2 regions of the Microbacterium sp. EB106-03-03-XG65 genome follow, and region 1 is predicted to be linked to the other one. Evidence: predicted binding sites of a transcription regulator. Region 1 holds the regulator's gene; the other holds the start of a gene.

What was found. The regulator LexA, encoded in region 1, represses DNA repair genes until DNA is damaged. The targets are predictions, from matches to a motif close to TCGAACANNTGTTCGA.
Region 2: AC3WS6_RS16665 (HNH endonuclease signature motif containing protein) is a predicted target of LexA. The motif match lies at 1,943-1,958, and genes of this name have one in related genera.

What each region holds. Positions count from the first base shown of each region.
Region 1 is NZ_JBYTEB010000002.1:25,202-39,517, forward strand. It holds gene AC3WS6_RS13295 (TAXI family TRAP transporter solute-binding subunit) at 1-420, opposite strand, end outside; gene AC3WS6_RS13300 (sensor histidine kinase) at 417-1,793, opposite strand; gene AC3WS6_RS13305 (response regulator transcription factor) at 1,801-2,469, opposite strand; gene AC3WS6_RS13310 (TrmH family RNA methyltransferase) at 2,555-3,367, opposite strand; gene rplT (50S ribosomal protein L20) at 3,469-3,855, opposite strand; gene rpmI (50S ribosomal protein L35) at 3,887-4,081, opposite strand; gene infC (translation initiation factor IF-3) at 4,154-4,780, opposite strand; gene AC3WS6_RS13330 (DUF1844 domain-containing protein) at 5,036-5,434, shown strand; gene AC3WS6_RS13335 (SseB family protein) at 5,470-6,309, opposite strand; gene priA (bifunctional 1-(5-phosphoribosyl)-5-((5-phosphoribosylamino)methylideneamino)imidazole-4-carboxamide isomerase/phosphoribosylanthranilate isomerase PriA) at 6,293-7,039, opposite strand; gene AC3WS6_RS13345 (MinD/ParA family ATP-binding protein) at 7,654-8,697, shown strand; gene hisH (imidazole glycerol phosphate synthase subunit HisH) at 8,845-9,483, opposite strand; gene hisB (imidazoleglycerol-phosphate dehydratase HisB) at 9,480-10,097, opposite strand; gene AC3WS6_RS13360 (histidinol-phosphate transaminase) at 10,094-11,188, opposite strand; gene AC3WS6_RS13365 (LysM peptidoglycan-binding domain-containing protein) at 11,263-11,625, opposite strand; gene lexA (transcriptional repressor LexA) at 11,906-12,592, shown strand; gene AC3WS6_RS13375 (S9 family peptidase) at 12,640-14,316, shown strand, end outside.
Region 2 is NZ_JBYTEB010000002.1:675,978-690,293, reverse strand. It holds gene AC3WS6_RS16680 (hypothetical protein) at 1-263, shown strand, start outside; gene AC3WS6_RS16675 (hypothetical protein) at 644-1,201, opposite strand; gene AC3WS6_RS16670 (DUF4352 domain-containing protein) at 1,198-1,863, opposite strand; gene AC3WS6_RS16665 (HNH endonuclease signature motif containing protein) at 1,969-3,432, shown strand; gene AC3WS6_RS16660 (endo alpha-1,4 polygalactosaminidase) at 3,512-4,321, opposite strand; gene AC3WS6_RS16655 (DUF899 domain-containing protein) at 4,339-5,061, opposite strand; gene AC3WS6_RS16650 (MFS transporter) at 5,136-6,527, opposite strand; gene AC3WS6_RS16645 (carboxylate-amine ligase) at 6,562-7,656, opposite strand; gene AC3WS6_RS16640 (Rho termination factor N-terminal domain-containing protein) at 7,665-7,931, opposite strand; gene AC3WS6_RS16635 (hypothetical protein) at 8,047-8,211, shown strand; gene AC3WS6_RS16630 (CsbD family protein) at 8,263-8,469, opposite strand; gene AC3WS6_RS16625 (four-helix bundle copper-binding protein) at 8,698-9,072, shown strand; gene AC3WS6_RS16620 (hypothetical protein) at 9,270-9,617, opposite strand; gene AC3WS6_RS16615 (FBP domain-containing protein) at 9,948-10,433, shown strand; gene AC3WS6_RS16610 (Type 1 glutamine amidotransferase-like domain-containing protein) at 10,543-11,169, shown strand; gene AC3WS6_RS16605 (beta-xylosidase/alpha-l-arabinosidase) at 11,180-13,477, opposite strand; gene AC3WS6_RS16600 (carbohydrate ABC transporter permease) at 13,542-14,316, opposite strand, start outside.

The DNA.
Region 1 (14,316 bases):
CTCATGGATGTCTGATTCTGCCCGCACGACCACGTGCAGGTACTCGTCGTACAGTCGCGCGACGGCCTGTATGGGAAGCGGTTCGCCGAAAGCCCCGGCGCCGGCCACGGCGTCCGCTGCCGCATCGCCCTGAGCGAATCCGACCAGCGCCTCCCCCGCCGCCACCCGCAACAGGTTGTCCACCGAGCCTGCGGTCTCCTCGACGACGATCGGCACGTCGAGCGACGCCGACAGCTCTTCGGCAAGGCCGTCGCCGTACGCGAAGTAGACCCCGTCTGCACCTCCGCCGGCGACCGCGTGCTCGCCCTCGGTCCATTCCGCCGAACGACTCGCGCAGGCGCTCACCGACGTCACAGCTCCCACGATCAGCGCCGCGGCGACGAGTCGTCGGAGGCCCTGCATCCACCTGCGCCGCGTCATCCCGCCGCCCCGTCCGGCAGAACCAGCGCGACGAGCAGTCCCCCGCTTCCGGGGGATTCGACACTCACTCCGCCACCGATCGCCTCGAGCAGGTCGGTCGCGATGGCGAGCCCCAGCCCTGTTCCGGGCTTGTCGGCGGCGTCGTCGCTGCGCCAGAATCTGCCTGTCGCCGCGTCGACCTCGTCGTGAGCGAGCCCGGGACCGTTGTCTCGCACGGTGAGGAGACACACCCCGTCGTCCCGGATCGCCTCGACCTCGATCGCCGACTCGGGGGGAGAGTATTTGACCGCGTTGTCTATCACCGCATCCAGAGCGCTCTCCACGATCGTCCGGTCGGTCACGCTCATCACCGAAGAACTCCCCTGCAAGCGGATCGTGATCCTCTTCTGCGCCGCGACCTCAGTCCAGGCCTCCACCCGCCGACCGGCGAGTGTGGTGAGGTCGACAGCCGAGACGGTCGTGTCCGCACGACCACCGCGGGCGAGACCCAGCAGGGTCTCCAGGATGCGCGTCATCCGGCGCCCCTCCTCGCGCGTCTCCTCGACATCGTGCTGCCAGTCACGGCCGAGTCCGGTCGCGAGGTGCTCGACACGCAGCAGCAGCGCGTTCAACGGGTTGCGCAGCTCGTGCGAGGCGTTCACCGCGAACTCCTGCTGGCGGGTCATGACTCGCTCGATCTCGTCGGCCATGCCGTTGAACACTCGAGTCATGCGTCGCAGCTCGGGCGGACCGGTGTCCTCGGCCACCCTCGTGTCCATCTCACCGCGCTCGATCGCCACCATCGCCTCATCGAGTCGCCGCACCGGAGCGAGCACCCACCGAGCGAGATGGAAGACCAGCAGCACGCCGGCACCGATCGAGAACACGGCCACGGCCGAGAGCAGCACGATCTGCTGGATGATCTCCGCCCTCGGGGCGCCGACGTCGGCGGAGACCATCACTGCGCCGATCACATCGCCGTCGTCGAAGACCGGTTCGATGACAGTGGAGCGCGTGGCGCTCCACGGCAGGACCGGCGCAGGCGGCTCGGATCGTCGCCCCGAGAGCGCGAGCCCGACACGCGCCGCCTGATCGTCCGGGAGTTCCGCGGCGCTGCCCTCGCTCGCCGCCCACACCGTGCCGGACGGATCGAAAACCACCACGTCGATGTCGTACACCTCTCGGAAACGCCGCACCTCGGCGTCGATGACCGTCGCGCTTCCCGACCGCAGCGCCTGGCGCGCGCTCGTGACGAAGTATCCGAGATCGCCCAGCTGCTGCGTGTAGAAGGCCTGCTGCACGCTGCGCGTGGCGCTCCACGCCGCGGCCCCGCCGAGCGACACCAGGATCGCCACGAGCGGCACGAGGAAGACGATGATCAGACGCCTGCGCACGGCCCCGTCACCCGACCAGGCGGTAGCCGACGCCGCGCACGGTCTCGATGACCCCGCGCTGACCCGTCTTTTTCCGGATCGCGCCGACATGCACCTCGAGCGAGTGCCCGAATCCGCGCCAGTCCGTGTTCCACACCTCACGGATGAGACGCTCCTTGGGCACCGCGACTCCGGGGTAGCGAGCGAGCACGGCCATGATGTCGAACTCCTTGCGCGTGAGCTCGATCGGCGACCGATCCACCAGTACCTGCCGACCCACGAGATCGATCTCGACGGCTCCGTCGTGAAGGAGAACGTTGACCTCGGATTCCGGACGCACCGGGCGCGAACGCCGCGTGACCGCCTCGATGCGGGCGAGGAGCTCATGCACGTCATAGGGCTTGACGACGAAGTCATCAGCACCCGCTCGAAGACCCTTGATCCGCTCGGTCACCTGGTTGCGCGCGGTCACGATCACGATCGGCACATCGCTGCGGCCCCGGATGCGCCGGCACAGATCGATGCCATCGACATCGGGGAGTCCGAGATCGAGGAGCACCACCTCGGTGTCCGCACCGATCATCTGCAGAGCGGATGCACCGTCGGCCGCTCGTGCGGTCGCGTACCCGGAACGGATCAGAAAAGCATCGAGGGCGGCGGCGACACGCTCGTCGTCCTCCACGATCAGAATCCGCATCGACTCCGGTCCCCTTCTGCTGCTGGTGCAGGGGACAAACCTACCAGCGCGGGAGCGCGGTCCCCGACCCCTCAGGCTGCGCGGGTCACGCGGATGCGGACGCCCGCTGCGCGAAAGCGCTCTCGTACAGGCACACGCTGGCGGCTGTCGCGAGATTCAGGGATTCGGCCTTGCCGAAGATCGGAAGCCTGAGCACCCGATCGGCGAGCTCCAGAGCATCGTCTTCGAGGCCACGCGCCTCATTGCCGAACAGCCATCCGGTGGGCTCGGCGAGAACGCCTTCCGCGCGCGCCTGAAGCAGGTCGTCGCCCTTCACATCGGCGGCGAGGATCCGGAGCCCCGCAGCATGGGCGCTGTCGATGACATCCGGCAGCTCCGCCCCCACCGAGACCGGCACATGGAACAGCGAGCCGGTCGTCGCACGCACGACCTTGGGGTTGTACGGGTCGACGGTACGACCGGTGAGGATCACCGCGTCCGCGCCGGCGGCGTCGGCCGCCCGGATGATCGTGCCGAGATTGCCGGGGTCCCTGATCTCCTCGCAGATCGCGACGAGCCGCGGAGACGCGGCGAAGATGTCGCGGACCGACGTCGGGGTCTGTCGCACGACCGCCACGATCCCCTGCGGCGTGACCGTGTCGGCCATCGCGTTGAGCACGTACTCGGTGACGTACTCGACGTCGATGTCAGCATCCGTCGCCTTCGCGCGGATATCAGGGTGCTTCTCCCACCCGTGCGGCGTCGCGAAGAGCTCCACGATCGCCTCAGGACTGTAGGTGAGCGCCTCGCGAACCGCCTGTGGGCCTTCGAGCAGGTACAGGCCTGTCTCTGCACGCGCGCTGCGCTTGGTCAGCTTCGCGACGGAACGGACTCGGGGGGAGCGGGGGTTCTCCAGCACGATCTCAGTCTAGAGTTCCGAGACGGCCTCGCTGCGCACCCCGAGGGGGAACGACAGAGGACGCCCTCCCGAAGGAGGACGTCCTCTGACTGAAATGCTGCTTACGCGGCCGACTTCGGCGCGTTGACGTCGGAAGGCAGAGCCTTCTTCGCCGTCTCGACCAGAGTCGTGAACGTGGCGGCGTCGTTGACCGCGAGGTCGGCGAGCATGCGACGGTCGACCGTCACACCCGCCAGGCCGAGGCCCTGGATGAAGCGGTTGTACGTGATGCCGTTCTGGCGTGCAGCCGCGTTGATGCGCTGGATCCAGAGGCGACGGAAGTCACCCTTGCGCTTGCGACGGTCCCGGTACGAGTAGACCAGGGAGTGGATGACCTGCTCCTTGGCCTTCCGGTAGAGGCGCGAACGCTGACCGCGGTAACCGGAGGCGCGCTCGAGGATGACGCGACGCTTCTTGTGGGCGTTTACCGCCCGCTTGACTCTTGCCATTTTCCTGTGTTCCTATTCTGAGTTCGGGCGCTCAGCGACCGAGAAGCTTCTTGGCGACCTTGAAGTCGGCCTTCGCGAGCACCTGGTCCTGGTTCAGACGACGGGTGCGACGGCTCGACTTGTGCTCGAGGTTGTGGCGCATGCCGGCCTGCTGCTTCTTCAGCTTGCCGCTGCCGGTGATCTTGAAGCGCTTCTTAGCACCCGAGTGGGTCTTCTGCTTCGGCATCTTCTCTTCCTTCGTATGGCGCCTTCTCAGGCGACGGTGTCAACCCGCGGTGCGGGAGTTCTGGGGCGGGAGTTACTCCGCTGCGGCCTCGACAGGTGCATCCGTGTCGCTCTTCGCGTCGCGGGCGGCCTGCTTCTTGTCAGCCCGCTGGGCGTCGCGAGCGGCGTTCTGCTCCTGCTTCGCCTCGGACTTGCTCTTCAGCGGAGCCACGATCATGACCATGTTGCGACCGTCGATGGTCGGGTTCGACTCGACGGTGCCGAGCTCCGCGACGTCCTCCGCGAACTTGCGCAGCAGACGAACGCCCTGCTCGGGGCGCGACTGCTCGCGACCGCGGAACAGGATCATGGCCTTCACCTTGTCGCCGGCCTTGAGGAAGCCCTCGGCGCGCTTGAGCTTCGTCGTGTAGTCGTGCGCCTCGATCTTCAATCGGAAGCGGACCTCTTTGAGAATGGTGTTCGCCTGGTTGCGGCGAGCTTCCTTCTCCTTCTGGGCAGCTTCGTACTTGAACTTGCCGTAGTCCATGATCTTGACCACGGGCGGCTTCGAGTTCGGTGCGACCTCGACGAGGTCGAGGTCGGCTTCCTGCGCGAGGCGCAGCGCCGCCTCGATGCGGACGACGCCGATCTGCTCACCCGCAGGTCCGACGAGGCGGACCTCGGGGACGCGGATGCGCTCATTGGTGCGGGGATCGCTGATGCGTAGCTCCTTAGACGATGGGATTCGGCCACCAGGATGCTGTCGGCATCCCGGGCGAAATCAGAATCGTCCCCACCCACCGGCATTCAGACGCCGGCTCTGCACCCTACCTGCCGGATGCATCTGGCGACGCGATCCGGTGGAGTGCAAGACCCGGTAGCCTGGAACGGCAAGCGCGGGTGGGAAGTGAATCCTCTTTCGTACCGGAGCATGACGCTCCGGAGCCCGACACAGTCTAACAGAAGGCAAGGCGAAGTGACGAACCAGGCATCGGACGAGGCAGCACGCGAGCGCGAAGAGCGCTGGGCGCGGCAGGAGGAGGCGGCATCGTCCGCGACTCGGGACATCGCTGATGTGCCTGCAGTCGAGGTGATCACGACCGCAGCCGTGCACCTGATGAGCGCGGCCGCCGTCAAGCTCGGCCTCGCGGACGACCCCAGCGCCGCGGAGCAGCTCGATCTCGACGAGGCGCGCAAGCTCATCAACGCCCTGGCGGGACTCATCACGGCCGGAGCGCCGGAGATCAGCGACATGCACGCACGTTCCCTGCGTGACGGCCTCCGCTCGCTGCAGCTCGCGTTCCGCGAGGCATCCACGATCCCCGACCCGATCGGCAAGGGTCCGGGCGAGAAGTGGACGGGGCCTGTCAACTAGGCCGCACGATCGGACGCAGCGCTGATCCGAGGGCGTCAGACCGAACGGCGGAGCTTGACCGTGAGCGAATCGGCGAGCACCGCGATGCGGTCATCCGCGGACCAGCGCTGCGCCAGGCGTGCCAGCACGGCGTCGAGCACGTCGCGTTCGAGGCCGTCGACGAGTTCGAGGACCACGATCAGCTCGGGACCGCGAAGGCGCGCGTCGGGATCACCCGAGGCGACTGACACGTCGATCACCGCGAGTTCGTGCGCGACGCTCTCCTGAAGAGCGGCGAAGACCTCGGGCGACAGATGGCTCGGCTCCCAGCTATGCCCCTGCGCGATCGCCCACACGGCGGGGCGGCGGAAGACGAACTCGGTCTCGGAGGTCGGATCGAGCACGATGAGATCGGTGTCCTCGGCGGAGGCTGCGAGCGCGACACGCGTCGCGTCGACCGGGATCGGACGCGCTCCGGCATCCCATCGCCGCATGGCGTCGACCGAGGAGAACACGGGCTGCACACGGCGGCCGTCAGGCGCCGCCACCGTCACGATCGACAGCTCCTGGGTCTTGTCCACCGCGAGCCCGCTGGGCGCGACGCCCTCCTCGCCCTTCTCCGCGATGAGGGGGATCAGCACACGAGCTGTGCGGAACGCATCCACGACCTCGCTCTGGGATCCGTCACCGGAGCGGAACCGAAGGAGAGCAGCGAGGAGTGCGGGGTCCGCAGACCCGTCGTCGGCAGCGTGCGGATTCGACTCGAAGCTGCGCCCTTCCCAGGGCACACCGGCGGAGTCGCCGCGACCGCCCGACACCGAGCCGTGCAGCCCCTCGTCTCCCGGCTTCTCCGGATCGTGACCGTGCCCGCAGGCGTCGTCAGTGCCCTGCGACATCCAGAGCCTCAGCCAGCGTGAAGGCACCGGCGTACAGCGCCTTGCCGACGATCGCTCCCTCGACCCCGAGCGGAACGAGCTCGCGCAGTGAGGCGATGTCGTCGAGGCTGGAGATGCCTCCTGATGCGACGACGGGCTTCGGCGTACGGGACGTCATCTCACGCAGAAGCTCGAGGTTCGGGCCCTGGAGAGTGCCGTCCTTCGTGACGTCGGTGACGACGTAGCGGCTGCAGCCGGCATCCTCCAGACGGTCCAGAACCTCCCAGAGGTCACCGCCGTCCTTGGTCCAGCCGCGAGCGGCGAGGGTCGTGCCACGCACGTCGAGGCCCACCGCGATCGCTTCGCCGTAGCGACCGATCACGTCGGCGGCCCACTCCGGGTTCTCCAGCGCTGCGGTGCCGAGGTTGATCCGCGTCGCGCCGCTCTCGAGGGCGGCTTCGAGCGTCGCATCGTCGCGGATACCACCGGAGAGCTCGATGTTCACGCCCCGGAACTGCTTAATGACCTTGCGGAGGATGGACGCATTGCTGCCGCGCCCGAAAGCCGCATCGAGATCCACCAGATGGATCCACTCTGCGCCCTGCGCGACCCATTCGCCCGCCGCGTCGAGCGGGTCGCCGTAGCTCGTCTCCGTGCCCGCCTCCCCCTGGGTGAGCCGGACAGCCTTGCCGCCGGCGACATCGACGGCGGGGAGAAGGGTGAGCGAGGGAGACTGCGCGAAGTCGTTCATGACGTCCTCAGGTGAGATGGAAGGGCCGATTCGTCGGCACGAGAGTCGACATTAGCCTTCGCATCCGCCCACTCCAAAACGATGACCGCTGAGAACACAGGGCGCCACGCGGTAGCCTCGAAGACACACCTGTCCGGTCGGTGAGGAGATACCCCATGGTGCGCGATGCGGAACCCCGAGGCGGTGGACCTCTTCGGCGAGGGAACCCGATGCCTCCCGAGGCTCCGGAGTCCATCCCGCCTGTGCCACCCGCCTCGAATGCGAGCGACCGTCCGTCCGTGCCTGTAGCGCCGCCCGCGCCGACACCCGCTCCGGCCACCCGCGCAGCAGCATCAGCAGCCCGCATCACTCCCCCGCCGGTCGTCGCGCCTCCGGTTCCTCCACGACCGGATGCCCAGCCCTTCTCTGCCGAGTCGGCGTCACGCACCGCCTCTTCCGCGGAATCCGCAACACCCGTGCCGCCCGTCCCCCGCACCGCGCCCGTCAGCATTCCCCCAGCCCCCCGCGCGCCCGGCGACGCTCCGAGCGCTGCGCCGGCCCCCGCCTTCGACGCCGAGCCCGTTGCGCCACCGCAGCCTTCCCCGCTGCCTGACCCACCGCTCGGTGCCGCCGCGGTGCCATCGACTCCATCGACCCCGGCGGTCTCGCCCACCGCACCCGCCTCGCCCGCCTCGCCCGCCACGCCGGCAGCATCCGCAGCTCCCGCCGCGTCGTCGCGGCGCGTGCAGCGGGAGCAGGGCGTCGAGCGCCCGTCCTTCCTCCAACAGGAACGCCGGGAGGAGCCGGCTCGCGTCGGTGGTCGTGGCCTGCTCAACCGCGTGGGCTTCTCACTCGGGCCGAACGCTCGAGAGCGCGCGATCCGCGACGATGAGCACGCGGTCGGTATGCACTGGCCTGGTCCTCGCACAGTCGCCGTCGTCAACGGCAAGGGCGGCGCCGGGAAGACCCCCACCACCGTGCTTCTGTCGGCCGTCTTCGCCCAGTACGGAGGAGCAGGGGTCCTCGCCTGGGACAACAACCAGACGCGAGGCACGCTGGGCTGGCGCACAGAGACGGGCGCGCACGATCGCACCCTGCTCGAGCTGCTGCCGCAGACCCAGCGCCTCCTCGGCGCCCAGGGCCAGTCGGCCGATCTTGCACACTTCGTGCATCACCAGCCGCAGGAGAAGTACGACGTCCTCCGTTCGAAGCCCATCCGACTCGCACACGAGAATCGTCTCAGCCCCGCGGACGTCGATTCGATCCACGCGGTAGCAGCCAAGTTCTATCGCCTGATCATCATCGACTCCGGCAACGACGAGTCCGACCCGATGTGGCTGCGGATGATCGATCTCGCCGATCAGCTCGTCGTGGCCACCACGACGCGGGATGATCACGCGGAAGCCGGGGCCCTGCTCCTTGAGGCGCTCGAGGACCGCGACGAACGGTCTGCGCGCCTCGCCCGCGAGTCCGTCGTGGTGGTCAGCCAGGCAGATCCGAAGGCATCACCGGCAGACGTCGCAGACGTCGTCGGAGGCTACAGCTCGCTGGCCCGTGAAGTCGTCGCGATCCCGTTCGATCGAGAGATGGTCGACGGACACCTGCGACTGCGCGCCCTCGCAGACCCGACGCAGCGAGCGTGGCTGTCGGCCGCCGCCGCGGTCGCACGCGGCTTCTGACACACGAAGGATCGAGCTCGAAGCGCGCGCCGACCGGTCGTCGCGTCAGCGGGAGTCCGCCTGTTGCGCGCAGGCCGTCGCCTGTCTTGCACGGGCCGTCGCCTTTTCCGCGCGGGCCGTCGCCTTTTCCGCGCCGGCCGGCGGGGGTCAGCGCAGGCTGTCGACCCAGTTGCGCAGCAGCTGGATGCCTGCCTCGCCAGACTTCTCCGGATGGAATTGCGTCGCCGAGAGCGGTCCGTTCTCGACGGCGGCCAGGAAGGGGTCGCCGTATGTCGCCCACGTCAGCACCGGCTGCGGGAACGGCGGGATGACGTCGAGCTCCCACGACTGCGCGGCATACGAGTGGACGAAGTAGAACCGCTCGTTCTCGATGCCGTTGAAGAGCACCGACTCGGTACCGGGTGTAACCGTGTTCCATCCCATGTGGGGCAGTACCGGAGCGTTGAGCTCTGTGACGGCGCCCGGCCATTCGCCGAGACCCTCGGAGTCGTGGCCCCGCTCCACCCCGTGCGCGAAGAGAACCTGCATGCCGACGCAGATTCCGAGCACGGGACGACCGCCGGCGAGCCGCCGGTCGATGATCTCGTCGCCGCCGTGGGCGTACAGCGCATCTCGCACAGCCTGGAACGCGCCCACCCCCGGCACGACGAGACCGTCGGCCTCGAGCGCCTCCGTGCGATCGCGCGTCAGCACGGCGTCGGCGCCCGCGGCGACGAGCGCCTTCACCGCGGAGTGGACGTTACCCGACTCATAGTCGAAGACCGCGACCTTGGGTGCGCGACTCATAGCGCGCCCTTGGTCGAGGGGATGCCGTCGACGAGGGGATCGAGCGCCTTGGCTTGGCGGAATGCGCGGGCGAAGGCCTTGTATTCGGCCTCGGCGATGTGATGCGGGTCACGTCCGCCCAGCACGCGCACATGTACGGTGAGGCCGGCGTTGAACGTGATCGCCTCGAACGAGTGACGCACGAGCGAACCGGTGAAGTGCCCGCCGATCAGGTGGTGCTCGAACCCTGCGGGCTCGCCCGTGTGCACGAGGTAAGGACGCCCCGAGATGTCGACCACCGCTTGCGCAAGAGCTTCGTCGAGCGGAACGAGCGCGTCGCCGTAGCGTGAGATGCCGGACTTGTCGCCGAGCGCTTCGCGGATCGCCTGACCGAGCACGATCGAGATGTCCTCGACAGTGTGGTGCGCGTCGATCTGAGTGTCGCCGGAGGCTCGCACCGTCAGATCGGTGAGCGAGTGCTTCGCGAAAGCCGTGAGCATGTGGTCGAAGAACGGCACCGAGGTGTCGATGTGGCTCGCGCCAGTGCCGTCGAGATTCAGCTCGAGCTCGACGGTGGACTCCGAGGTGCTGCGGACGCGCGAGGCCGCGCGTGCAGTGCGAGTGGTGCTGCTCATGAAGCCGATCCTATCGAGGCCAGCGCATCGAGGAACGCGGTGGTCTCCGCTTCCGTGCCGGCGGTGACCCGGAGGTGCCCCGGGATGCCCACGTCGCGCACCAGCACGCCGCGGTCGTACAGCTGCTGCCACACAGCCTTGGGGTCGGACACCCCTCCGAAGAGCACGAAGTTCGACCAGGTCTCATGCGGCGTGTAGCCGAGCGCCTCGAGGGTCGCCGTGATGCGATCGCGCTGCTCGACGATCTCGTCCACCATCCCGAGCATCACGTCGGCATTCCGCAGCGCGGCGACAGCCGCAGCCTGTGTCAGGGCGCTGAGGTGATAGGGCAGCCTCACCAGACGCAGAGCATCGATGAACGCCGGATCCGCAGCGAGATACCCGACGCGGGCGCCCGCGAACGCGAACGCCTTGCTCATCGTGCGAGACACCGCGAGACGGGGCCGCCCATCGAGCAGAGAGAGGGCTGAAGGAGCATCGCGCGGGGCGAACTCCTGATAGGCCTCATCGACGACCACTATGCCCCGTGACGCCTCGTATACGGCTTCGATCACATCGAGCCCCATAGGGGTGCCCGTCGGATTGTTCGGCGAGCAGAGCAGGATCACGTCGGGATCCGCAGCGGCCACCTGTGCGGCCGCCTCGTCGGGGGTGATCGTGTAGTCGGGCTGGCGCGCGCCGGCGACCCAGCGGGCACCCGTCCCCTGCGAGATCAGCGGATACATCGAGTACGTGGGCGCGAACCCGTAGACGGTGCGCCCAGGCCCCGCGAACGCCTGCATGATGTGCTGCAGAACCTCGTTCGAGCCGTTCCCGGCCCAGATCTGCTCCGGCTCGAGGCCGTGGCCGAGGTAACGCGCGAACGCCTCTCGCAGAGTGGTGAACTCGCGGTCGGGATAGCGGTTCACGTCACGCAGAGCCACGGCGATGTCGTCGAGGATGTCGCTCGAGACAGCATCGGGAACGGGGTGCGTGTTCTCGTTGACGTTCAGAGCGATCGGGAGCGGAGCCTGCGGGGCACCGTATGGGGTGAGTCCGCGGAGGTCGTCACGAAGAGGGAGGTCTGCAAGTGAAACGGTCACCCTTCCCATGGTAGGCCGCGTCTGGAGGGCAGTCATTCAGCGTGACATCGAAGATGTGCGGCTGGTCGGCACGGCGCCGATGGTCACTCCGAGTACTGCGCCGGGATGGCCAGCTCTTCGCCGATCTGCAGAGCGCCACCCTGGAGCAGGTTGAGTCGCGTGATGTCACCGATCACGTCGCGCGGATCTGCCTTCGGCGCGATGCTCTCGGCGATCGACCAGAGCGTGTCCCCCGGCATCACCGTGACGGTCTCGAAAGACGCCACCGCGACATCGTCGTTCGAGGCGATCGCATTGCCGCCGCTGAGTGCGCCGAAGGCGACGCCTGCCGCGAGCGGCAGCGCCGCCAGCGCCAGCACGACTCGACGACCGCGCGCCGTCAGCCGGAGGCGCGTCGTCGGCACTGCCGGGACGATGGCTGCGGTGCTGAAGGTGATGGTGCTCATGTCGTGCTCCTCTGCTGCTCCCGCGCTGGGCGGTGAAGGTGGCGTAGCGTTCGCATTCGCGACTCGGCCGGGAGCCGTGAATGCGAAGCTACGTTCCGAAGGTATCTTCGAATTCGAATGTGTGTCAAGACTTCTTCGAAACCCGCTCCGGAAAAGAACCGACACGCTCGAACAGATATTCCCCATCGCTGCGTTTCTCGGATACGGTTTCGATAGCAACACCCCACCACGGGCCACCGACATTCGAACCGAGACGCCGGGTCGACACCTGAGGAGCATCATGAGCGACAACGCCGCCACCGAGTCAGAGGCTCCGCGCACTCGCCGTCGGAAGAGCCTGAGCCCGAAGCAGATGGCGATCCTCGAGGTCATCCAGACGTCGATCAGCCGCTACGGCTACCCGCCGAGCATGCGGGAGATCGGCGATGCGGTCGGACTCAAGTCGCTCTCGAGCGTCACGCATCAGCTCGGCCAGCTCGAACTGAGCGGGTACCTGCGCCGTGACCCCGGCAAGACGCGCGCGATGGAGGTGCTGATCGATCTTCCCGGCGCGAGCGGCGAGAACCCCGCCGACATCGCGACGCCCGTCGGCGATGCCGCTCTCGTGCCCCTCGTCGGCAGGATCGCCGCAGGCGTGCCGATCACCGCCGACCAGCAGGTCGAAGAGATCTTCCCGCTCCCCCGACAGCTGGTCGGCAAGGGCGATCTGTTCATGCTCAAGGTGTCGGGCGAGTCCATGATCGACGCGGCGATCTGCGACGGCGACTGGGTCGTCGTGCGTTCGCAGGGCAGCGCCGAGAACGGTGAGATCGTCGCCGCGATGCTCGATGGGGAGGCCACCGTGAAGGTTCTCCGGCGCCGCGACGGCCACACCTGGCTGCTTCCGCGCAACTCGGCGTTCGAGCCGATCCTCGGCGATGAGGCCGTGATACTCGGCAAGATCGTCGCCGTGCTCCGCGCCGTCTGAGCGCACCGCACATGCGGTGCCGGCCGCGTTGACCGTAGGGTCGAAGCATGTCGTCGCCCTATGGCTCCTGGTCCTCGCCCTTCTCTCCCGCATCCGTCGCGGCGTCGTCCCCGCGATACGACGGCGCTGCGTTCGTCGGTGACGAGATCTGGTGGGCAGAGTCGGTTCCGACCGAGGGCGGGCGAGTCGCCGTACGCAGTTCTGCGGGACAGGTGGTCCTCCCCGCACCGTGGAGCGCCCGATCGAGGGTGCACGAATACGGTGGCGGGTCCTGGACCGCGGACCCCGCGGGCACCCTCTACTTCGTCGATGCGGCAGACCAACGGGTCAGGCGGATGTCGCGCACCGGTGTGATCCTGCCGCTGACGCCCGCAGGCCCCTCCTACGGTGGCCTCCGCCTCGCCGGCGGACGCCTGTTCGCGGTGCGAGAGGATCTCGATGCCGAACCGCATACGCGAGCCATCGTGGAGATCCCGCTCGACGGCTCCGCAGCCGACGACCACCGGCGTATCCGCACGTTCATCAGCGGAGCGGACTTCTACGCGCATCCTGCCCTGTCGCCCGACGGCACCCGGCTCGCGTGGGTCCAGTGGAACGCGGGCCGGATGCCGTGGGAGAGTGCAGCGCTCGTGGTCTCCGACGGCGAGCACACGACGACTCTTCCGACGCGCGCCGCTCTGCAACCCGAGTGGACCGAGGACGACCAGCTCCTCTACTCCGACGATCCGTCCGGCAGATGGGCCCTGCACCGTCAGGCGCTGCGCGGCGTCTCCGCGCTCGGCCCGGCCGAGCCTTTCGCCGCCACCGATGACGCCGACACCGGCTACGGCCTCTGGGTGCTCGGCAATCGCTGGTACCGCCCGCTTGCCGACGGCCGGGTCGTCGCTGTGCGCACCGAGGGCCGCGACCAGGTCGTGCTGATCGACGCGTCCGGGTCCGCGCATCCTCTCGCGCTCCCCGCCGACGGCCACATCAGTGTCGATGACGTCGCGGGGACCACCGTGCTGCTGTCCGGCACCAGCTCGGCGGGTGCCCCCGGAGTCTGGTGCGTCGACGTCGACACCGGTGAGGTCATCACCGTGACCGGCGGAGGCCCGTCTGACCCGACCTGGGCACCGCCCGCGTCCATGATCGCGGTGGAGGGGCCGCGCGGGCCCGTGCACGCCTTCGTCTACCCGCCCGCCCACCCGCACGAGACTCCCCCGCACGACGAGCTTCCTCCGTACATCGTGCTCGTGCACGGCGGCCCGACGGCCCACGTGACAGGCGCAGCCTCGCCGGCGATCAGCTTCTTCACCAGTCGCGGGATCGGCGTTCTCGACGTGAACTACGCGGGCTCCACAGGGTACGGCCGGGCCTACAGAGAGCGTCTCGACGGCGAATGGGGTGTGGCCGACGTCGATGACGTGATCGCGGCAGCCGAGGGTCTCGTCGACATCGGGTTCGCAGACCCGGCGCGCATCGCGATCAGGGGCGGATCCGCCGGAGGGTGGACGGTGCTCTGCGCGCTCGTGCGCGGCGGCACGTTCACTGCGGGCATCAGCCGCTACGGCGTCGCAGACCTGCGGATGCTCGTCGCGGACACACATGACTTCGAAGCCTCATACATCGACGGTCTCGTCGGTCCGGTTCCCGAGGCCGAGGCGCTCTACATCGAGCGCTCGCCCCTCACCCACGTCGATCGGATCGATGTCCCGGTGCTCCTGCTGCAGGGAGGCGTCGAT
Region 2 (14,316 bases), 650 kb from region 1:
CGCTCGTGAGCGTCGGCATCGCGGCGATCGCCGAGCCGCTGCGCGTGGCGATCGTCGCGACGGCCTATGACGGCGTGATCGGCCGCCCCAAGGCCGGGCTCGACACACGTCCGACGGGGGTCGACGAGGTCTCAGGGATCGACGGTGAACCGGGCCACGTCGGAGTCGTCGCCCTCGATGTCGAGCACGAAGGGCCCGTCGGCATCGTCGGGCAGCACGAAGACCAGCAGGATGCGGTACGATGCGGGCTCCGCGACACATGAGGTCGCATCCAGGCCCGTAGGCAGGTCGAGCCCGTCTCGCGAGGTCACCCAGGTGCGCGACGACGACTGCTCGGTGAGCGTGGAGGTGCCGCAGGATGCGGCATCCGGTCCGCCGCTCGCGGTCAGTCGGACGCTCAGCGTGCGCGACCCCTCGGGAGCGTCGAACTCGCCCCACTCCGCGAGGCCGAGTGCGAGCTCCTGACCCGAGATGACGGCGCGGGAGTCGGCGGCGGACCCGGCGTCGATCACGCGGTCGGGCTGCCGGACATTCGGAAGCACATCCAGCCAGACGGAGGCACCGACGACCGCGACGGCGGCGATGGCCACGGCGATCAGCGCGGTGCGCTGCGTACGGAACCAGCTCTTCATCCGGCCCCGGCTCATTCCGCGCTCCAGCCCGGAGCCGGCAGCTCGGTGCTCGGCACGCGCGGAAGGCCGGCGAGCTCGACCGAGATCGCGACGAGGTCGTCGAGCTCGGGTGTGGAGTACGTCGGCGTGAGGCGCAGCTCGGCGCTGCCGCTGTCGAGATCGCTCGGCAGCTCGAAGGCCAGCACGCCCGTGATGTCGGTGCCGACCCGGAGTGCCGTGCCACGCAGCGAGGCGGAGGTGCGCTCGCTCGCCTGGAACACGCGCCCGTCGACGGCCAGGGTCGCGAGCTGGATCGCGGCATCGACCTCTGTCGTCGCCGCCGAGACGTCGAGGGTGATCACGAGCCAGTTCCCGTCGGCGCTCCATCTCGACGTCTCCTCCGTCACCTCATCGGCGAAGCGCGCGTCGGTGACGGTCGCGATGATCGTGCGCGACGCGACGGCGTCGCCCGCCTGGCCGTGCAGCGTGATCGGACCGACGATGTCCTCGTCGGTCGGCGTCGCGGCCGTCACGAGGCCGGCGCCCAGCACCAGCGCGGCGCCGAGAACCCACGGCATCGCGCGCTTCACGGTGTCCCGCTCACGGGTACGGCGATGCGGGCGGCGATGTCTCCCGCGCGCCAGGTCACCACACGCGACGACAGGATCACGGCACCGGTGCCGATCACGGCCTCGTGCACGTCGAGCGACACGGTCTCGCCCGCCGTCGAATCGTCGGGAACCGGCCAGGCGATCATGACCTCGGCGGGGACCCCGGGCTGCAGATACACCTGACCCGCGGAGCCGTCTGCGCGCCACACGGAGGCGCTGTCGGTCGACTCGAGACCCGCGAGGTCGAGAAGAGGCTGCTCGTGGTTCACGAGGTTCGTGTCGATGCGGTCGGCGCTCGTGCCGACGCCGATCGGGTGGTCGGTGAGGTTCTCCAGCGCCAGGGTCATGACCAGCAGCACCTCGCCGTCTTCCGCGTCGAGGTACTCGGATTCGACCTCTCGCGTGAACTCGGCGTCGCGCACGGTGACGCTCAGTTGACCGGTGCGCACTTCGTCTCCTGCGTCGACCTCTTGCGGTTCGCTCACTGCCTGGGCGAACCCGCCGGTCGCGATCACCACGATGAGCAGTGCGGCGACCGCCGCGGCGGCGACCCAGATCCAGCGGGGGAGATCGGTGATCGCGTGCGCCCATCGGGACGCGATCGCGCGCACGCCGCCGGTACGGTCCCCCCTGATGCTCACGGGGTCAGCCTAGCGAGGGGTGTCTCGTGGTGTGCGGTTTCGAGATGCCGGGATCTTGCTGGTCTGGCCACGTCGAGAATCGAATATATGTTCTAAAATGGGGGTATGACCTTTCATGCCGGCGGTGACCTCGATCTCGAGGAGCGGTCTCGCCTGCTCGACGAGTGGGTCGGGGTGCGGCGTGAGATCGCGGTGCTCGAGGCGAAGGCGAGCGGGTTGCTGATCGAGCGGCTCGCGGTGCGTGAGGCGGATGTCGCCGAGCACGGGTTTCATCGTGAGGCGATTCACCGGTCGATGATCGCGGAGTATGCGGCGGCGGGGCGGGTGAGCACGGGGTCGGTGGAGTATGCGTTCACGGATGCGCGCACGCTGTCCCGGTCGTTGCCTGCCACGCGAGCGGCCTTCGAGACCGGGGCGATCAGCGTCGGGCACGTGCGGGAGATCGTGCGGGCGAGCCTGATCGTGAGCGAGGCGGTCGATGCGGGAGACGTCGCGCCCGAGACGATGGGACTCTACGAGGCGGCGGTGCTGGTGTTCGCGGAGCGGGAGACCGCGGCGCGCACGAAGGCGCACGCACGCCAGGTCGCGGCCACACTCGCGGGGGTGACGCTGGTGGCCCGTCACCGCAAGGCGGCCGAGGAACGCTGCGTGCAGGTGCGCTCCGTCGGCGACGGGTTGTCGCTGCTCACCGCGGTACTGCCGGAATGGGTCGCCGAGGGGATCCTCGACCGGCTCACGCAGATGGCTCGGGAGATCGTCCGCACCCGCGACGACCGGGACCCGTGCCTGCGGCCCCGCGACGAGGAGGGCGGCGCGCAGTCCCGAGACCTGCATGACTTCGACTCCGAGGACGCGCGGTACGACGCATATTTCACCAGCGGGGTGATCTTCGGCGAGTCGGGCACTTTCACCACCGACCCCCTCGTCGGCCTGATGGATCCGATGACCGATCCGACCAGCCCCGACATCGAACACCTCGAGACCGACACCCGCACCCTCGACCAGATCCGCGCCGACGTGCTCGCCGACCTCCTCCTCGCCGCGACCCCCAGCCCCGAGAACGGCACCGGACTGCAGAACATCACCGCCCGCATCCAGATCACCCTCGCCGCAACCACCCTGACCGGCGCCGACGACCGCCCTGCCCACCTCGACGGTCACGGCCCCCTCGCCCCCGAGATCGCCCGCTGCCTCGCCGGACGCAACACGGGCTGGACACGCCTGTTCCTCGACCCCTCGGGCCTCATCGTCGAGACCGACACCTACACCCCCACCGAGCCCATGCGCCGCTTCCTCCGCGCCCGCGACCAACACTGCCGATTCCCCGGATGCCGCATGCCCACCCACCGCTGCGACATCGATCACACCCACGACCACGCCCGCGGCGGCAGAACCCGCACCGACAACCTCAGCCACCTCTGTCGGCGCCACCACACCCTCAAACACCCCGACGTCCACGACCGACACCGCTGGACAGCCCATCAACAACACGACGGCACCATCACCTGGATCAGCCCCCTCGGCCGCACCTACACCGACGCACCGCCACGACGGGTCATGTTCACCTGACCACACCACGGTCGGCCTGCTCACTGACGCGTCGAACACTCACTGATGCGACGGACGCTCAGCGACGTGTCGCGGAGACTCAGCGACAGACCTCGAACACATGCCCGTCGTCGCCGGGCGTGAGCAGGTCGCGGTCGCGCAGCACCAGGGAAGCGGGCGACTCGTCGTCGGCGCACATCTCGGCGAAGGGTCGAGGGAGCTCGTCGGTGTACTCGATGTCGACGACATGGTCGCCGTACACGTCGGTGAAGGCTGCGCACTCCTCGTAGGCCGCGCATTCCTCGACCACGGCGAAGTCGAACCCGGCGTCATCATGCAGGCGTGCGGCATCCTCGGCGGCGTTCTTCTGCCCTGCCGCGAGCCCTGAGCCGTGCGCGATGTCGACGAGCATCGCCGCGAGAGCGAGATTGTCGTCGAGACTGAGCACCCCGTCAGACCGCGTGTACGAGTCGAGGTTGTCGAACTCGACCGCATCGAACCCGTCATCCGCGCACCCCTCGATCCACGGACCCACGCGGTCGGCGATACCCTCACGCTTCGCGGCGGTCGAGGTGTCGAGCAGCGCCTCGTCGGGCCAATCGGGGTCGAACACCGTCTCGCCGTCGTGGTGCAGCAGGAGGTCGGGATCCCAGTCGTCGAGTTCGCCCGGCTGCGTCTGGAATCCGTTCACGTAACAGATCGAGTAGAGCCCCTCGGCGGGCGGATCCGACCGGTCGCGCCCGACGATCGCAACGCCGTCGGCGGGATCGTAGGCGCCGCCCAGCTGGTAGTCGGGAGTCCCCCCGGCGGGCGGGAGGGCCAGTGCGTCGCTCGACGCGGCGCTCGTCGTGCATGCCGTGAGAGCGCATCCGGTGAGAGCGAGGGCGGCTGTCAGGAGCAGCGCGGTCACTCCGCGCGACACCCGCCTCAGGAGCCTGCTCCCTGCAGCGAGCCGTACAGCTGAGCGATCTCCTTCGACCGCATGCCCCGGTCATAGGTCGGGTGCTGCGGCCAGCCCTCGGGCGAGTCCTCCCACTCCTCCTGGCGGCCGTACGGAAGCAGGTCGACGAGTCCTTGCAGGTGGCTGAGTCGTTCGGTGCCGCGTCCGTTCGTGTGCCAGGTGCGGTACACGGTGTCGCCGTCGCGCAGCAAGACATTCACGCCGAATCCCTCGTTCGGCCCCGCATCCAGGTCGGCTCCGAACGAGCTGTCGGCACTGGAGTACCAGGCCATGCGGTTGCCGACGCGCTCTCGATAGGCGATCGCCTCGTCGATGGGGCCGTTCGTCACGATCACGAAGCGGGCGTCGTAGTAGCGCTCGAGCACGTCGAGGCGCGTGAACTGCGACGTGAATCCGGTGCATCCGGGGCACTGCCATTCGTTGCCGTCGGTCCACATGTGGTTGTAGACGATGAGCTGCGGATGCCCGTCGAAGATCTCGGCGAGGCGCACGGGTCCTTCCGCCCCGACCAGCGTGTACTCGGGGAGTTCGACCATCGGCAGACGACGGCGCTGCGCGGCGATCGCATCGAGCTCACGGGTCGCGGCCTTCTCGCGCACGCGCAGAGCGTCGAGCTCGCGGCGCCACGTGTCGGCATCCACGACGGGCGGAAGCGGGCTCTGCGTCGTCGATTCGTCTGGCGTGCTCACGAGTGACCTCCGGATGCTCGGGGAAACGGCTTCTTCAGTCTGCGCCCGGGCACCGCCATCGTCAACGCGCACCGTCACCGCGCGGCGTCGACGTCGGCAGGCGCGGACTCCGCGGGGTTCCGTCGGATGCCGATCCACGACACGACTCCACCTACCGCGAACAGCGCCGCCGTCACCCAGGCGGCGTTGTGGAAGCCGTCGAGATCGAGCGTGCCGCCGATGATGGTCGACAGCATCGCGACGACGAGCAGTCCGGCGACGCGCGAGACCGCGTTGTTGACGGCCGAGGCGATGCCCGACCGCGACTCGTCGATCGCTCCGAGGATCGCGGAGGTGAGCGGGGCGACCGTGAGGGCGAGGCCGAGTCCCAGCACGATCATCGCGGGGAGCACCTGCCACCAGTAGTCGAACTGGTCGGCGACGAGCAGCAGCATCAGCGCGCCGACCGCCATGATCAGCGGGCCGATCGTCATGAAGATGCGCGGCCCGAAGCGACCAGCCCACGACCCGGCGCGAGAGCTGAGCAGAATCAGCAGCACCGTCACGGGCAGGCTCGCGAGGCCGGCCGCCGTGGCGCTGAGCCCCGCGCCCTGCTGCAGATACACGCCGATCACGAAGCCGTTCAACGAGAGAGCCGCGTACACGAACAGGGTCGCGAGGTTTCCCCACGCGAAGTCGCGCACGCGGAAGAGTGACAGCGGCATGAGCGGCGCAGGCGACCGCTGCTGCCGCACGAGGAAGAGTGCGAAGAGCAGAGCGCCGACGACGCCCGGCAGCCAGATCGCGGGGGAGGACCAGCCCAGGTTCGGCTGCTCGATCAGCGCGAACACGACCGCGCCGAGGCCGATCGCGCACAGCGCTCCGCTCAACCAGTCGACACGCACGCCGCTCGGGCGTTCCGAGAGCTTCAGGCGCGCGAGCAGCACCAGCGTCACTCCGATCGGGATGACGTTGATCAGGAAGACGAGACGCCACGACAGGTAGTCGACGAAGAGGCCGCCCAGAAGGGGGCCGACGAGCTGCGCCCCGGTCGTGAACGCGGTCCAGACGCCGATCGCCCGGGACTGCAGGTCGCCGCGCATGGTCGCGGTGATCAGGGCGAGCGAGCTCGGCACCAGCAGCGCTCCGGCCGCTCCCTGTGCGGCGCGCGCGATGATCAGGATGAGCGGATCAGGAGCCGCAGCCACGGCCACCGAGGCCACGCCGAACGCGATCAGCCCGACGCGCATCACGAGCACTCGGCCGTAAGCGTCCGACAGCGACCCCGCCAGCAGGATCAGCGCGCTGAGCGTGATCAGATACGCATCGACCACCCACTGCTGAGTGGTGATGCCTCCGCCCAGCTCACGACTGATCGCGGGCAGGGCGACGGTGACGACCGTGCCGTCGAGGAAGGTCACGAACGAGGCGAGCACGGCCACCGAGATGACGAGTCGCTGCAGGGGAGCGAAGCGAGATGATGCCACAGGCCGACACTACTGCCGTGGTGGCTCCGTCGGGTCAGTTCCCGTCTGGTCGGCTCTCGGCGGGCGCCGTGCCCGCGCGGTAGAGGTGACGCAGTCCGTCGACCCCTCGGTCGGCGTGTGCGCGCAGCTGCCGCTGTGCGCCGGTTCCCTCGGCGACCACGCGTGCGAGGGCATCGTCGACGAACTCGCGATCACCATGCTCCGCGAGGGTCGGAGCGATCCGCTCGAGCATCCGGGCCAGCACCTCTCGAGCACCCGCGACGTCGCCGGTGATCGGGTCGACGATGCGTGCATCCGGTCCCTGCCGTGCCGCCGTCCACAGCGACGAGTCGATCCCGTCGAGCGAGACGGCCGAATGGTCGCCGAGTTCGTCGCTGAGCACGAGTGCGCGGATCAGAGCGACGGCGAGCAGTGTGTCATCGACCGTCAGCTGCACGTCGCACACGCGCACCTCGACCGTCGGGAAGTTCTCGGACAGGCGCACGGTCCACGCGATCGAGCTGGCGTCGGGAATCGCCCCCATCGAGACGAGTTCGGCCACCCCGGCACGGTAGTCCGTCAGGTCGACGAACCGCGGAGGGCTCCATGAGGCCGGCAGGCGACGGATGAGCAGACTCCGCCAGCTGGCGAACCCCGAGGGTCGGCCCTTGCTGAACGGTGAGTTGCCGCTGACGGCGAGCAGCACCGGCAGCCACGGTCGCACGCGGTTGAGAGCGCGCACCCGCTCTTCGTCGTCGGGCACCTCGACGTGCACGTGCAGACCGTTGACCTCGTGCTCGCGGGTGATCTCGGCCAGGTGATCGGCGACCGCGTCGTAGTGGGGCGACCGCGACACGATGAATCGGTGCGGTGCGATGAACGGCGTGCCGGTCGGCGCGACGATCGCACCGTGCTCGGCGGCCTGGGTGCCGAGCATCTCGCGCATCTCGCGCAACTGCTGCACCCCGTCGGCCCTCGTGGCCAGGGGCGCCGTCGCCGTCTCGAGCTGGCATGTGAGGTATTCCGGCGTGACCTCACCCGACGGCCGTGTTCCCACGAGGCCATCGCGGGACTCCGGGGTCATGGCCAGCGGCACCAATGTCTTCTCGTCGAGGAGGACGAATTCCTCCTCGATCCCGAACCGGGCCACCCGCGGCCCTAGTGATTCCGCAATGCGGAGATCAGATCGGCCTTGCGCATGCGGCTGTAGCCGCGGAGCCCGATCTCCTTGGCGCGGGCACGGAGCTCTTTCACGGTCCAGTCCTCGTAGTCGCCGTGTTCGCCGCCGCGGCGGCCCACGGTGCTGCGGCCATCACGCGCTGCCGCGTTCGAGATCCGCGCCGCCTTCTCCTTCGATGCTCCGTCATCGCGGAGCTCCTCGTAGAGTTCCGGATCCTTGAGGGAACTGTTCCTGCGTCCTGGCATGTCTCACTCCTCACACGGCGGAAAGCCTCGCGTCAAGCCCCTCTGGCATGCGGCTTCGCGGGTCTAGGTTGAGAGCCCTAGCCGGGCGCACCGCGCCCCAGAGAAGGGAAGACCGATGAACATCCTTCTGATCATCATCATCGTGGTCGCGATCATCCTCGCGATCACCGGCGGACTCGTGCAGTCCCTGCAGTTCTTGCTGTGGGTCGGGCTCGTGCTGCTTGCGATCGCGGTGATCGCCTGGTTGATCCGATCGATCTCCGGCAACCGCACACGCTGAACCCGAAGAGTGGGGCCCGCCCTCCGGGGGGCCCCTTCTCTGTGTGCGGGATTACTCCTTGAAGCCGTCCCGGACGTTCTCGCCGACCTTGTGCGCGGCATCCTTGACGTTCTCGCCGGCCTGCTTGGCCGATGCCTTGGTCTGGTCCGCGCGGCCTTCGGCCTCGAGCTCTTCGTTGTCGGTCAGCTTGCCGAGGCCTTCCTTGGCCTTGCCGCCCAGCTTCTCGGCGTTGTTCTTGATGTCGTCTCCGGCGCTCATGTCCGTGTCCTTTCCTCGACTGATCAACGGACTGCCACGATCACACGCGGGGCCAATACTGGCCACGGGATTGACAACCAGGACTGGGCGTGGAAGCAGAATTCCGCAGTCGACGCCGGTGCCCGAGGCGACTAGCGTGGGCGGCAGGCGGGTGGTCCTGCCCGCTCTCACCTCGGCTGCGGCCGGCGACGAAAGCGGTGTGCGATGGACTCGATGATGATGGGCGCCATGTCGAAGAACATGGAGTCGACCGATATGGCGATGATGGACATGGCCGTCATGCAGGCGTGCATGGACGCGTGTTCGGCGTGTGAGCAGGCGTGCACGATCTGCTCGACGCAGATGATGGACTGCGCTCCCGCCTGCATGAACTGCGCCGACATGTGCAACACGATGATGCGGTCGATGCTCCGGATGCAGGGCATGACGCCCGCGACCATGATGGCCATGCTCGACGCGTGCATCGCGATGTGCCAGATGTGCATGGACGAGTGCATGGAGCACGCAGCCCACAGCGAGGTCTGCCGGATGTGCGCTCAGGCGTGCAAGGACTGCATGGACGCCTGCATGGCCGTCAAAGCCATGATGATGGCAGCAGCCTGATCCCCGGTCGCAGATCCCCGGTCGTTGAGCGAGGACGGCGAAACGCAGATCCCCGGTCGTCGAGCGAAGACGGCGAAACGCAGATCCCCGGTCGTTGAGCGAGGACGGCGGAGCCGCCCGAGACGAAACGCGCCCGAGACGAAACGCGCCCGAAACGAAACGCGCCCGAAACGAAACGCGCCCGAGAAGAAACGCGCTCAGGCCACGGCGACGTTGAACTGCGTGCGGCCGACGGCCAGCACGCCGTAGCGCAGGTGCAGCGCCACGGGGGTTCCCGAGGGGGCTTCGAGGGCGCAGCTCGCACCGTTCCACAGCGTATGCGCGGTGCCGTCGAGCGTGCGCACGACGAGGTCGCCCGTGGCGGCATCCGCGTGCTCGACGATCGCATCGACCCATTCCGCCGGCGTGGCCGAGGCGATGCGCGCCTGGATCAGGTGCAGGGCGTGACCCGCCTCGAACGATGAGCACGCGAAGCCGTGACGGCACATGCACGCAGAACGCTCACGCACCGAAAGGGGCGAAAGGCGGTTCAGCGGCGTCGACACGGTGGTCTCCTTCGTGAGCGGACGTGAGTCGTGGTGAGCGGGCGTTCCGGCAAGAGTAGGTCGCGTCGGTCGGAGAGGGAATCCCCGCCGACACGCGATGAAACAAACGGGCGTATACTTCCGGGATGCTGTTGTCGATGAGCGCTCTCCGCATGCCGGAGCGGGCGCAGAACGGAGCCGCAGGCGCCTTCCGCGCCGCCGGCAGAGGCTGACGATCGGCCGGAGACGGAACTTCCCGTCCCCGGTGCTGTGTCGTACTCCGCATCCGCTCGGATGCTCCTCCTCTCCGTATGCCGTCTCAGACGGCCGTCACGAAAGCACCTCTCGCTCATGCGTCCCATCGACGAGCGCACCCTGCGCGCCTCCTTCATCAACGCCTCCCGCAAAGAGGTCTCCGACCTCACGCTGCCGCCCGGTTTCGCCGACCTCGACGTCTCGACGCTCGACTACCTCGGCTGGGTCGATCCGAAGCTGCCCCGCCGCTCCTACGTCGTCGCCTGGGTCGACGATGTCGCCGTCGGCGTCATGCTGCAGCGGGCCGAGCAGCGGGTCATCGCCAGGGCGCAGTGCTCGTGGTGCGAGGACGTGACGCTGCGCAACGACGTGCAGCTGTACGTCGCACGCAAGGCCGGCCCGGCCGGGCGAAAGGGCGACACCGTCGGCACGCTCGTCTGCGCCGAGTTCGGATGCTCGCGCAACGTGCGCATCCTTCCCCCGCTCGCCTACGAGGGCTACGACCGCGAACTCGCCCGTGAGATGCGCATCGTCAAGCTGCAGGAGCACGTCGCGGCCTTCCTCGCCGCCGTGAAGGGCTGAGCTGAAGGGCTGAGCTGAAGGGCTGAGCTGAAGGGCTGAGCTGAAGGGCTGAGGTCGAGACGACCCGCGAATCGACGCGGTGTCGGCGGGCGTCCGTACCATGGGGCGCATGAAGCTCCTCCTCCTGTCCCTCGGTCCCGGCGCGCTGCGGCCGTTCCTCGACGACGTGGGCAACGGTTCATCGCTGCGCGTCGGGTACGTCGGCGACGCCCAGGTCGCGTACGCCGAAGCGCCCTGGGTGCTCGCCGAGCGGCGCTCCCTCGTCTCGCTCGGCCACGAGATCGTCCACATCACGGCGCGCGACGTCTCGTCCGCCGACTTCGCTTCGACGCTGTCGGCGATCGATGCCGTCTACGTCGCGGGCGGCAGCACCTTCGCACTTCTCGAAGCTTTACGGATCACCGGGAGCGACGTGGTGCTCGCAGAGCGTGTGCGCGCGGGGTTGCCCTACATCGGCCTGAGCGCGGGCTCGATCATCGCGGGGCCCGACATCACTCCGGCGTCGCTGATGGACGACCCGGCAGACGGTCCTGCCCTGACCGACCGGGCGGGTCTCGGTCTGATCGACCGCACCGTGATCCCGCACGCCGACGGGCAGCTGGATCCCTATCCGCCCTCGCTGATCGCCGAGACGGTCGCGACGTACGGAGCGACCCATCGGCTGCTTCCGCTGCGCGACGATCAGGCGCTGCTCGTCGACGGCGATCGGGAGACGGTGGTCCATTCGGCGCCGTGAACGCGCCCTCTCACACGATCTCGAGCCGAGCCACCGTCTCCTCGTCGTCGCAGGCGCCGCCGACCCACAGCCGGATGCTGCCCGCCTCGACGCGCTTGACACCGTCGAGCCCGGTGAACGCGAGACGGTCGATCGGCACGTCGAACTCGACCAGGCTCTCGGCGCCCGGCGCGAGCGGGACGCGACGGAAGTCGAGCAGCTGCGCGACCGGACGCGTCACGCTCCCGACCTCGTCGTGCGCGTACAGCTGCACGACATCGGTCGCCTCCGCCGGGCCGGTGTTGCGCACCCGCACGGTCGCTCTGATCGTCTCGCCCGCAGCGGCCGTGGCGGGCACGGCGAGTTCGTCGTGCGCGAAGGTCGTGTAGCTGAGCCCGAAACCGAACGGGCGCACGGGCGTGGAGTCCGCGCTCGTGACATCCGTCCGGCCACCGAGAACGGGGTGCAGATACGAGTACGGCTGCGCTCCCGCGGAACGCGGCAGCGACACGGGCAGTCGCCCCGAGGGTGCGACCCGGCCGCTCAGCAGCGCGGCGAGTGCGGGAGCACCCTCCTCGCCGGGGAAGAACGTCTGCAGCACGGCGACCGGGATGCCGGCGGACTGTGCGCCCGCGGATGCGGAGGTGTCGACCACCCCGAGCCCGGTCAGGGTGCCGGCAGCGCCCGCGCGGGCAGGCAGCGCCCAGTCGAGCACGTACGGACGCCCCGTCATGGCGATCAGGATCACCGGAGTGCCGGTGGCGACCACGGCCTCGACCAGCTCGCGCTGCACTCCCGGCAGTTCGAGGTCGTCGACGTCGTTGCCCTCGCCGACAGTGCCCCGACCGAACAGGCCCGCCCGGTCGCCGACGACGACGATCGCGACGTCGGCGGCGCTCGCCGCATCGACCGCGGCGGGGATGCCCGAACGATCGGCGCCATCGACATCGCATCCGGTCGTGGTGGTGATGGCGGCGTGAGGGAACTCGTCGCGCAGTGCCTCGGCGACCGTGGGCAGCGCTATGCCTGCCGGCGTCTCGGGGTGGTGCGCGAGCACGTGGTTGACGAACGAGTAGCAGCCCATCAGGGCGACGGTGCTGTCGGCGTTGGGGCCGATCACCGCGATGCGCGAGGGCGCCTCGGGGGCCAGGGGCAGTGAGCCGTCGTTGCTCAACAGCACGACCGACTCCTCGGCGAGGCGGCGGGCCAGCGCGCGGTGCTCGGCAGGGTCGAGGTCGATCGCGGTCGGCGCCGTGTCGAAGCCGGCATCCAGCAGGCCCAGCTCCTCCTTCTGCGTGAGCACCCGCGCGACCGCGCGGTCGAGGATCTCAGGTGCGAGACGCCCGTCGCGCACCTGATCGGCGAGCGTGCGATAGGCGTCGGGTGACGGAAGCTCGACGTCGATGCCCGCGGTGAGGGCGAGTCGAGCGGCCTCGGCCGAGTCGACGGCTGCCCGGTGCATGCTCTGCAGGAAGTCGACCGCGAAGTAGTCCGAGACGACCACGCCGTCGAAGCCCCAGCGATCGCGCAGGATGCCGGTGAGATACCGCGCGTCGGCGGCGACGGGCACGCCGTCGATGTCGACGTAGGAGTTCATGACGCTGCGGGCGCCGCCCTCGCGCACCGCCATCTCGAACGGCGGCAGGAGCACGTCCTCGATCTCCCGCTGGCCGATGCTCACGGGGGCGTGGTTGCGACCAGCCCGCGAGGCGGAGTACCCGATGAAGTGCTTCAGCGTGGCGTGCACGCCCTCGGACTGCAGACCGCGCACATAGGCGGTGCCGACCCTGCCGACCACGAGCGGATCCTCGGCGATGCACTCGTCGACCCGGCCCCACCGGGGATCGCGGATGACGTCGAGCACGGGGGCGAGACCCTGGTGGATGCCGAGGGTGCGCATCGAGGAACCGATCGCCCGCCCCACCTCCTCGACGAGCTCGGGGTCGAATGAGGCTCCCCAGGCGAGAGGGGTCGGGAACGTCGCGGCCTTCCATGCGGCGAGACCGGTCAGGCACTCCTCGTGCACGATCGCGGGGATGCCGAGTCGGGTCTCTTGCTGCAATCGGCGCTGCTCGCCCCAGAGCCACGCCGCCCGCTCGACCGGGTCGACCGGGCGGGTGCCGTACACGCGGGTGAGGTGGCCGATGCCGTGCTCCGACGCGTCCTCGTAGCGCGAGGAGCTCTTCTTCTCGCCCGACATGGGCGCGACGACCTCGGCCCCCTGGTCGACCCAGAAGCCGACGAGCTGCGCCTGCTTCTCTTCGAGGGTCATCTGGCCGAGCAGCGCGTCGACTCGTGGGGAGCGGAGCGCGCCTGTGTACTGCGACATCGTGTTCTCTTTCTCGTTCGGGTCGACGTGCGTCTTCGTCGGAGGTGTCGCGACGGTGATCGCGTCAGCCCTTGACCGCACCGGTCAGCCCTCCCACGATGCGCCGCTCGAACAGGCTGAAGAAGATCAGCGCGGGGATCATCGACAACGACGTGAAGGCGAGCACTCTCGCGGTGTCGACCGAGTACTGCGACGCGAACGACTGCACCCCGAGCGGCAGCGTGAACGCCGCCTGGTCGTTGAGGATGAACAGCGGCAGCAGATAGCCGTTCCAGCTGCCGATGAAGGCCAGGATGCCGGTCGTGATGACGCCTGGGAGTGAGAGCGGCAGCACCATGCGCCAGAAGAAGCCCAGGCGGCTGCATCCGTCGATGAACGCCGCCTCCTGGATCTCGTCGGGGATCGCCCGCAGGAACGGCACGAGGATGATGATCGTGGTGGGCAGGGCGAATGCGATCTGCGGCAGGATGACGCCGCCGAGCGAGTTCATGAGCCCGAGGCTGCGCACCACGATGTACAGGGGGGTGATCGCGACCGTGAGCGGGAACATGAGCCCTGCAGCGAAGAACGCGTACAGCACTCCGCGCCCGGCGAACCGGTAGCGGGCGAGCACGTACGCGGCCATCAGACCCAGGGCGACCGTGCCGACGGTCGTCGCGAAGGCGACGATCGTCGAGTTGCCCACGAGCCGCCAGAACACGTCTCCGGTGAGTACGTCGAGATAGTTCGACGCGATCCAGGGAGACGGGAACCCGGACGGGTCGGTCGTGATCTGCGCATTCGTGCGGAATCCGCCCGTGATGATGTACGCGATCGGCGCGAGCATCAGCCCGACGGCG